DNA from 2 places in the Bacillus sp. KICET-3 genome. Region 1 is predicted to be linked to the other one. Evidence: predicted binding sites of a transcription regulator. Region 1 holds the regulator's gene; the other holds the start of a gene.
What was found. Region 1 encodes Rex, which represses fermentation and respiration genes when NADH is low (regulators of the CRP and FNR family bind a similar motif). Its sites were predicted from a motif close to TTGTGAAATATTTCACAA; they were not measured.

Region 1 (4,215 bases):
TAACAGCGTCGATTTTCCGATACCGTTAGGGCCGACAAGCGCCACGCTTTCCCCGCGTGTAATATGAAAATTGAGCGAACGGAGGAGCGGAGGCTGATCTTGATAGCTGACCGTCAGATCTTCGACGCGTAAAACGTCATTTCCGCTTTGCCGCGAAATCTCAAAGCGGAAGTTGGCTGATTTTTCATCGCCGAGCGGTTTTGTCATGACTTCCATCCGCTCGAGCTGTTTTCTTCTGCTTTGGGCGCGCTTTGTCGTTGAGGCCCTTGCCAGGTTGCGGTCAACGAAGTCCTGGAGCTTGGCGATTTCATCCTGCTGCTTTTCATACAGCTTGGTCTCTCTTTCAAGGTGTTCCGCTTTTAATGTAAGATATGAGCTGTAGTTTCCGATGTATTTTTTGCTCTGGGTGCGGGAAATCTCATATACTTGGGTGACGACCTTATCAAGAAAGTACCTGTCATGGGAGACGATCAGAATGGCGCCGCTGTAGTTTTGCAAATATTGTTCCAGCCATGTGAGCGTGTCGATGTCCAGGTGGTTTGTCGGTTCATCAAGAATCAGCAGATCAGGCTTTGTCAAAAGCATTTTTCCGAGTGCGAGCCTCGTTTTTTGTCCGCCGCTTAAATCCTGCACGCGCGCGGAATCGCCGTGTCCGGCGAATCCCATTCCGTGGATCACAGATCTGACGTCAGCTTCATATTGATAGCCGCCTTTGTCTTTAAACGTCTGCTGGAGTCTATCGTACGTTTTCATTAAAGATTCCAGCTTGTCCGGATCAGCATGCGCCATTTCCTCTTCAATCGAGCGCATCACGGTTTCCATCGTTTTCAAATGATCAAAGACCGAAAGCAATTCCTCTTTAATCGTCAGCTCGGAATCAAGTCCTGAATGCTGATCAAGATAGCCGATGGTTAAATCCTTCGGCTTAATGATGTCCCCTTTTTCATAAGACAGGCGGCCGGCGATAATTTTTAAAAAAGTCGATTTTCCGGCTCCGTTGCGGCCGACGATCGCAATCCGGTCCCGTGATCTGACTTCAAGCTTTATATTCGTTAAAATGGAATCGGCCCCAAACGATTTTGAGAGCTGATTGACTTGTAAAATCATCATGATCTATTTCACCTCTTGTTTGCTATTTTAAGTGTAGCCTATCAGATAGCAGTCAGCAAACAATTAAGTGAAGTCTGGAAGATTTTAACCAAAAGAAAAAGACAGATTGAAAAAAATAGTGTATGATCTTTATAAGGAGAGTTTTTATCATGAACCAATTTACACACTTTAATGAACAAGGCAGAGCCAAAATGGTTGATATAAGCGAAAAGGAAGCTTCAGTCCGAACTGCTGTGGCTCTCTCAAGCGTGTCCATGACAAGAGACGTGCATGCAAAAATCAAGAACCAGGAAATGGGGAAAGGCGATGTGCTGGCGGTGGCCCAGGTAGCCGGAATCATGGCGGCGAAGCAAACGTCCGCCATCATCCCGATGTGCCATCCGATTGCCCTTAAGGGAGTCGATATCGCCTTTCGATGGGAAGAAAAAGAACAGAACAGCATCCTGCATATTCAGGCAAAAGTCAAGACAAAAGGGAGTACAGGTGTGGAAATGGAAGCGTTAACGTCAGCTTCCGTATGCGCCCTGACTGTTTATGACATGTGCAAGGCGGCGGATAAGGGAATGGTGATAGGCCCGACCTATCTTGCAGAAAAGACGGGCGGGAAAAACGGCGACTATAAAAGGGAAAAAGCTGAAGTAAACATGGAGGATCGGTTATGAACTTGGATCATTCAAAAATTCCGCAAGCGACAGCGAAACGGCTGCCGTTATATTATCGTTTTTTAAAAAACCTTCATGCATCAGGAAAGCAGCGTGTTTCGTCTGCTGAGCTGAGCGATGCCGTAAAAGTTGATTCTGCTACAATTCGCAGGGACTTTTCATATTTTGGAGCTCTCGGCAAAAAAGGCTATGGCTATAATGTGAATTATTTGCTGTCCTTTTTCAGAAAGACGCTCGATCAGGATGAAATGACAAACGTAACGCTCATCGGTGTAGGAAATTTAGGAACAGCCTTTCTCCATTACAATTTCATTAAAAACAACAACACGAAAATTGCGATTGCTTTTGATGTCAATGAAAGCAAAATCGGAACAGAAGTCGGAGGCGTTCCCGTATACGACCTGAATAAACTTGAAGAGCATTTGACAGATGACATCCCCGTCGCCATTTTGACGGTCCCGGCCCATGCCGCCCAATCGATTACGGACAGGCTTGTTGCGCTCGGTATCAAAGGTATTCTCAATTTTACGCCGGCCCGTTTGAATGTGCCGGAACACATTCGAATTCATCATATAGATTTAGCGGTTGAACTTCAGTCATTGGTGTATTTTCTGAAGCATTATTCAATGACGGAAGAAAAATGACGGAAAGGGGGAGGCTTTTATATGCCGACAATCGGTCCTGGAAGCTTTATTTTAATCGTTATTTTGGCGATTTTGATTTTCGGTCCGAAAAAACTTCCTGAACTGGGAAGAGCAGCAGGCAATACATTACGGGAGTTTAAAAACGCGACAAAAGGTCTGGCGGATGACGATAACGACAAAAAGAAAGAAGATCAGTAGGATGGGATGACATTGATGAAGGGAAAAGAAATGTCGCTGTTGGAACATATTAAAGAATTGCGAAGACGGCTCATGTTCACTGCCTTCTTTTTTGCCGTTTTTGTCATGGCGGGCTTCTTTCTTGCAAAGCCGATCATTATTTATCTGCAGCAGACGGAGGAAGCCAAACTGCTTACGCTCAATGCGTTTAAACTGACGGACCCTTTGCTGGTATACATGCAGTTCGCTTTCATCATCGGCGCTGTCATGACCTCGCCGCTCATTTTGTATCAGCTGTGGGCGTTTATCAGCCCGGGGCTGTATGAAAAAGAACGCAAAGTGACGCTAAGCTATATTCCTGTATCGATTATTCTCTTTTTAGGCGGCATTGCCTTTTCTTACTTTATTTTGTTTCCGTTTGTCGTTGATTTTATGATGAACTTATCCGATGATCTCAATGTGAATCAAGTCATCGGAGTGTACGAATATTTTCAATTTCTTCTGCAGCTGACGCTTCCTTTCGGTTTATTGTTTCAGATGCCTGTGGTGGTTATGTTTGTGACAAGGCTCGGCTTGGTGACGCCAATGTTTTTGTCAAAGATCAGAAAGTATGCCTACTTTGTTCTGTTCGTCATTGCGGCGGTTATCACTCCGCCGGAGCTGTTGTCTCATTTAATGGTTTCAGTGCCTTTATTAATTCTTTATGAGATCAGCATCGTGATTTCGCGAATCGCCTACCGGCAGGCGCAAAAAAATGCAATTCGGGAGGAAAACCAGGCATTTCTGCAGAAATAAAGAGCCATCTCTCTTTACGAGAATGGCTCTTATCTTTAAAACGAGTTGTTTTATTTTTTTCTTTTCAACCTGCTTGAAAGGGCGAACATTTTAAAGGAAATGCTGATGTTGTAAGCAGCGAAAAGCATGAGAAGAATCGTGTAGAACGACCACATATTCCCCGGAGTGGTAGCTGCCAGATACGTAAACAGCACACCGGTCAAAAAATAAATCAATCCCCAAAATTTCGGGCTTCTTATCATAAAAATCCTCCAATAATCATTTGCATTTTTTCGGCTCGTTCCAAATATTCTTCAATAGGCCCCTGGAAAGTCTGGATAATGACGACAAGCGTATTCATGGCGACATGGGCGAAGATCGGTACGATGATCCGGTTTGTCCTGACGTATAAAAACGCGAATGTGAAGCCCATTGCCGTATAGATTAAAAGGTGTGAGAAATCCAGGTGGACAACCGAGAATAAAATGGAACTGATTAAAGCGGCGATAAAGAAATTTGTTTTTTCATAAAATGCCCCAAAAATGATCTTTCTGAAAATGATTTCCTCCAGAATAGGACCGAATACAGATGAAACAAACATCATGAGCGGCAATGCATGAATGATATCCATGATTCTTTGTGTATTTTCCGATTCGGGATTTACACCGAACAGTTTCATTTCGATCGCGGCGGCAATCGATTGGGCAAAAAGCGCGAGAAAAACGCCGAGGACCGCCCAGGCGATAGAGACACCGATCGATGCTTTCGGGGCGTTTCGAAGCGTTGTTTTTGGAGCGGTCCTTAAAATCAACAGCACGATCACAAGACATAGTGTAAAGGCGATGACA
Region 2 (4,215 bases), 770 kb from region 1:
ATGGAGGCGCTATCATGCCATTAATCATTGTCGCAGTCGGGATCTTAGTGTTATTGCTATTCATTATGGGCTTGAAACTCAACACGTTTGTTTCCTTAATCATCGTTTCGTTTGGCGTTGCTTTAGCACTTGGAATGCCGTTTGATAAGATCGTCGGCACAATTGAAGAAGGATTGGGCGGAACGCTCGGCCACATCGCCTTGATTTTCGGACTCGGCGCCATGCTCGGCAAGCTGATCGCAGATTCGGGCGGGGCGCAGCGCATCGCGATGACACTCGTCAATAAATTCGGTGAGAAAAATATCCAATGGGCAGTCGTTATTGCCTCATTCATTATCGGTGTCGCTTTATTCTTTGAAGTAGGATTGGTTTTATTAATCCCAATTGTGTTTGCGATTTCAAGGGAATTAAAAATATCGATTCTTTTCCTCGGCATCCCGATGGCGGCGGCTTTATCCGTTACACACGGCTTCCTGCCTCCGCATCCCGGACCGACAGCGATCGCCGGGGAATACGGGGCAAATATCGGGGAAGTCTTGCTGTACGGTTTCATTGTTGCGATTCCGACAGTCCTGATCGCCGGACCTATCTTTACGAAAATCGCCAAAAAGATCGTACCCGAATCATTTACGAAAACCGGGAATATCGCGTCATTAGGCGAACAAAAAACATTCAAGCTTGAAGACACGCCAAGTTTTGGAATCAGTGTATTTACTGCAATGCTTCCCGTTATCATTATGTCGATTTCTACAATTATTACACTGCTTCAAGAAACAATAGGGCTTCAGGATAATGGTTTTCTGGCATTTATCCGTCTTATCGGAAATGCCTCTACTTCGATGGTGATCTCCTTACTGGTTGCGGTTTATACCATGGGGATCGCCAGAAACATTCCGATCAAAACGGTGATGGACTCTTGTTCAACGGCCGTTACACAAATCGGGATGATGCTCTTGATCATCGGTGGCGGCGGCGCCTTCAAACAAGTATTAATTAACGGCGGTGTAGGCGATTATGTAGCCGAATTATTCAAAGGAACCTCCATGTCGCCGATCTTGCTCGCCTGGTTGATCGCTGCGATCCTCCGCATTTCCCTGGGATCTGCCACTGTTGCCGCTTTGTCCACTACCGGGCTTGTCATTCCCATGCTGGGCCATTCCGATGTCAATCTCGCATTGGTCGTGCTGGCAACCGGAGCCGGAAGTGTCATCGCTTCCCATGTCAATGACGCCGGCTTCTGGATGTTCAAAGAGTACTTTGGTTTAAGCATGAAAGAAACATTTGCGACATGGACATTGCTGGAAACGGTTATCGCAGTAGCCGGACTAGGATTCACATTACTGCTCAGTTTATTTGTATAACATTGATGAAGGAGTAAACATATGGTTAATACAATTGGTGTCATCGGCTTAGGCGTGATGGGCGGCAATATCGCCTTAAACATGGCCGCAAAAGGAGAACAAGTCGCCGTTTATAATTACACAAGGGATTTAACAGATCAGCTGATGCAAAACATCGAAGAACTGCCTGTCAGTCCGTACTATGAGCTTCAAGATTTCGTCCAGTCATTGGAAACACCGAGAAAAATCTTTCTGATGGTGACAGCGGGCAAACCGGTGGACTCTGTGATCGACTCATTAATCCCGCTGCTTGAAAAAGGAGACGTCATCATGGACGGAGGCAACTCCCACTACAAAGATACGGAGCGAAGATATGACAAGCTGAAAGCGAAAGGAATCGGCTATTTGGGAATCGGGATTTCCGGCGGTGAAATCGGTGCGTTAACAGGACCTTCCATCATGCGAATTGGAGTGCAGTTTTTCTCGTTCCAAAGGCTTAATCCATGAAAATTTAATATTTCAAAATAATTTATTTCCAGTTCATAATCCATGGGTTCTATTTGAAAACGCTTTTAAAAACGCACACATGAGCATTTTTTCCCGTTTTCATGATGATTCATATTTTGTTCAACATTTCACAAACTATTATATTAACTCCCGTGCTATGATTAGATTCATAAAAAACAAGGAGTAGATGCCATGACAAACTACTTATTCTCACATCAAACAAGCCCCATATCACCATAAAAATTTTTAGCCACACTTGTGAAATACTTCACAAACTTGAGCCTGCAACACCTTTGGAAAAGCTCTGGACATCCTGTTTGAAATCAATCCTATTAATTCAATGGAGGGGTTTACAATGGCAGTCGACGAAAAGGAAATCAAACAAAAGCAAAACGTTTCAAAAACGATTGACCGTTTAGTGGAAAAGGGTCTGAAAGCGCTAGAAGAATTCCGCAGCTTTGATCAGGAGCAAATTGATGAAATCGTCAAACAAATGGCGCTTGCCGGCCTTGATCAGCATATGCACCTTGCAAAGCTTGCTGTAGAAGAAACAAAACGCGGCGTATACGAAGATAAAATCATTAAAAATATGTTTGCCACAGAATATGTCTATCATAATATCAAATACAATAAAACAGTTGGGATCATTAACGAAAACGAACATGAAGGGGTCATTGAAATTGCAGAACCTGTAGGTATAGTCGCAGGGGTGACGCCAGTGACAAACCCTACCTCCACCACCATGTTCAAGTCTCTGATCTCGATTAAAACAAGAAATCCCATTGTGTTTGCGTTCCATCCATCCGCCCAAAAATCCAGCGCCGAAGCTGCCAGGATTTTGCGAGACGCGGCTGTTCAAGCAGGGGCACCGGAACATTGCATTCAATGGATCGAAACGCCGTCACGCGAAGCAACCCAGGCGTTAATGACCCATCCGAAGATTTCCCTCATTCTTGCCACAGGAGGCTCCGGCATGGTGAAATCCGCCTACAGCTCAGGCAAACCGGCACTTGGCGTCGGACCGGGAAATGTTCCATGCTACATTGAGAAATCTGCGAACTTGAAACAAGCCGTCAATGATCTGATTTTATCCAAAACATTTGATAACGGTATGATCTGCGCTTCCGAGCAGGCGGTCATCATCGATAAAGACGTTTATTCAGACGTCAGAAGAGAATTGACAGCCAACAATTGTTATTTATTAAATGAAGCGGAAAAAGCGAAAGTAGAAAAATTGGTCATCAACGAATCTACCTGTGCCGTCAATCCCGCTATTGTCGGAATGTCGGCCTGCAACATCGCCGAAATGGCGGGTATAAAGGTTCCTGAAGGCACGAAAATCCTCGTTGCCGAATTAAAAGGAGTGGGGCCGGAATATCCGCTTTCAAGAGAAAAATTAAGCCCTGTGTTAGCCTGCTACAAAGTCAGCGGACTACAGGAAGGATTAAAACGGGCCGAAGAAATGCTCGAATTCGGCGGCTTGGGCCACTCCGCCGTCATCCATACCACCGACAAGGAAGCCATTGAGCAATTCGGATTAAGGATGAAAGCAGGGCGGATCATTGTCAATGCACCGTCCTCCCAAGGGGCGATCGGTGATATTTATAATGCCTATATGCCGTCCTTAACACTGGGCTGCGGCACATATGGAGGAAACTCTGTTTCGACAAACGTCGGTGCCGTTCATTTAATCAATACAAAAAAAGTGGCAAAAAGGAATGTCAATATGCAATGGTTTAAAGTTCCGCCAAAAATTTATTTTGAAAAACATTCAACACAATATTTAGCGAAAATGCCTAACATCTCAAAAGCGTTTATCGTGACAGATCCGGGAATGGTGAAATTGGGATATGTGGAACGCGTCCTCTACTATTTAAGAAAACGCCCGGATTATGTTCATTGCGAAATTTTCTCCGATGTAGAGCCTGATCCATCCATCGAAACGGTGATGAAAGGCGTTGAATCGATGGCCAGCTTCCAGCCGGATGTCATTATCGCCCTTGGCGGAGGTTCTGCAATGGATGCCGCAAAAGGAATGTGGATGTTCTATGAGCACCCTGACGCTGAATTCTTCGGATTAAAACAGAAATTTTTAGACATCCGCAAGCGCATCGTCAAATATCCGAAATTAGGCGAAAAAGCAAAATTCGTTGCCATTCCAACGACATCAGGAACCGGCTCTGAGGTCACCTCATTTTCTGTCATTACAGATAAAGAGGCCAATACAAAATATCCGCTTGCCGACTATGAATTAACGCCGGATGTTGCCATCATCGACCCGCAGTTTGTCATGACCGTGCCGAAGCATATTACGGCAGACACCGGAATGGACGTATTGACGCATGCGATTGAATCGTATGTATCCTGC

Region 2: a site for Rex is predicted at 2,104-2,121, ahead of adhE (bifunctional acetaldehyde-CoA/alcohol dehydrogenase). Genes of this name have one in related genera too.

Annotation. Positions count from the first base shown of each region.
Region 1 covers NZ_CP137345.1:705,753-709,967, forward strand. Annotated here, with positions in the region: gene R5H20_RS03515 (ABC-F family ATP-binding cassette domain-containing protein) at 1-1,110, opposite strand, end outside; gene moaC (cyclic pyranopterin monophosphate synthase MoaC) at 1,260-1,772, shown strand; gene R5H20_RS03525 (redox-sensing transcriptional repressor Rex) at 1,769-2,416, shown strand; gene tatA (twin-arginine translocase TatA/TatE family subunit) at 2,438-2,614, shown strand; gene tatC (twin-arginine translocase subunit TatC) at 2,621-3,388, shown strand; gene R5H20_RS03540 (YdiK family protein) at 3,439-3,627, opposite strand; gene R5H20_RS03545 (CPBP family intramembrane glutamic endopeptidase) at 3,627-4,215, opposite strand, start outside.
Region 2 covers NZ_CP137345.1:4,547,960-4,552,174, forward strand. Annotated here, with positions in the region: gene R5H20_RS23115 (GntP family permease) at 15-1,361, shown strand; partial or broken gene R5H20_RS23120 (NAD(P)-binding domain-containing protein) at 1,383-1,802, shown strand; gene adhE (bifunctional acetaldehyde-CoA/alcohol dehydrogenase) at 2,203-4,215, shown strand, end outside.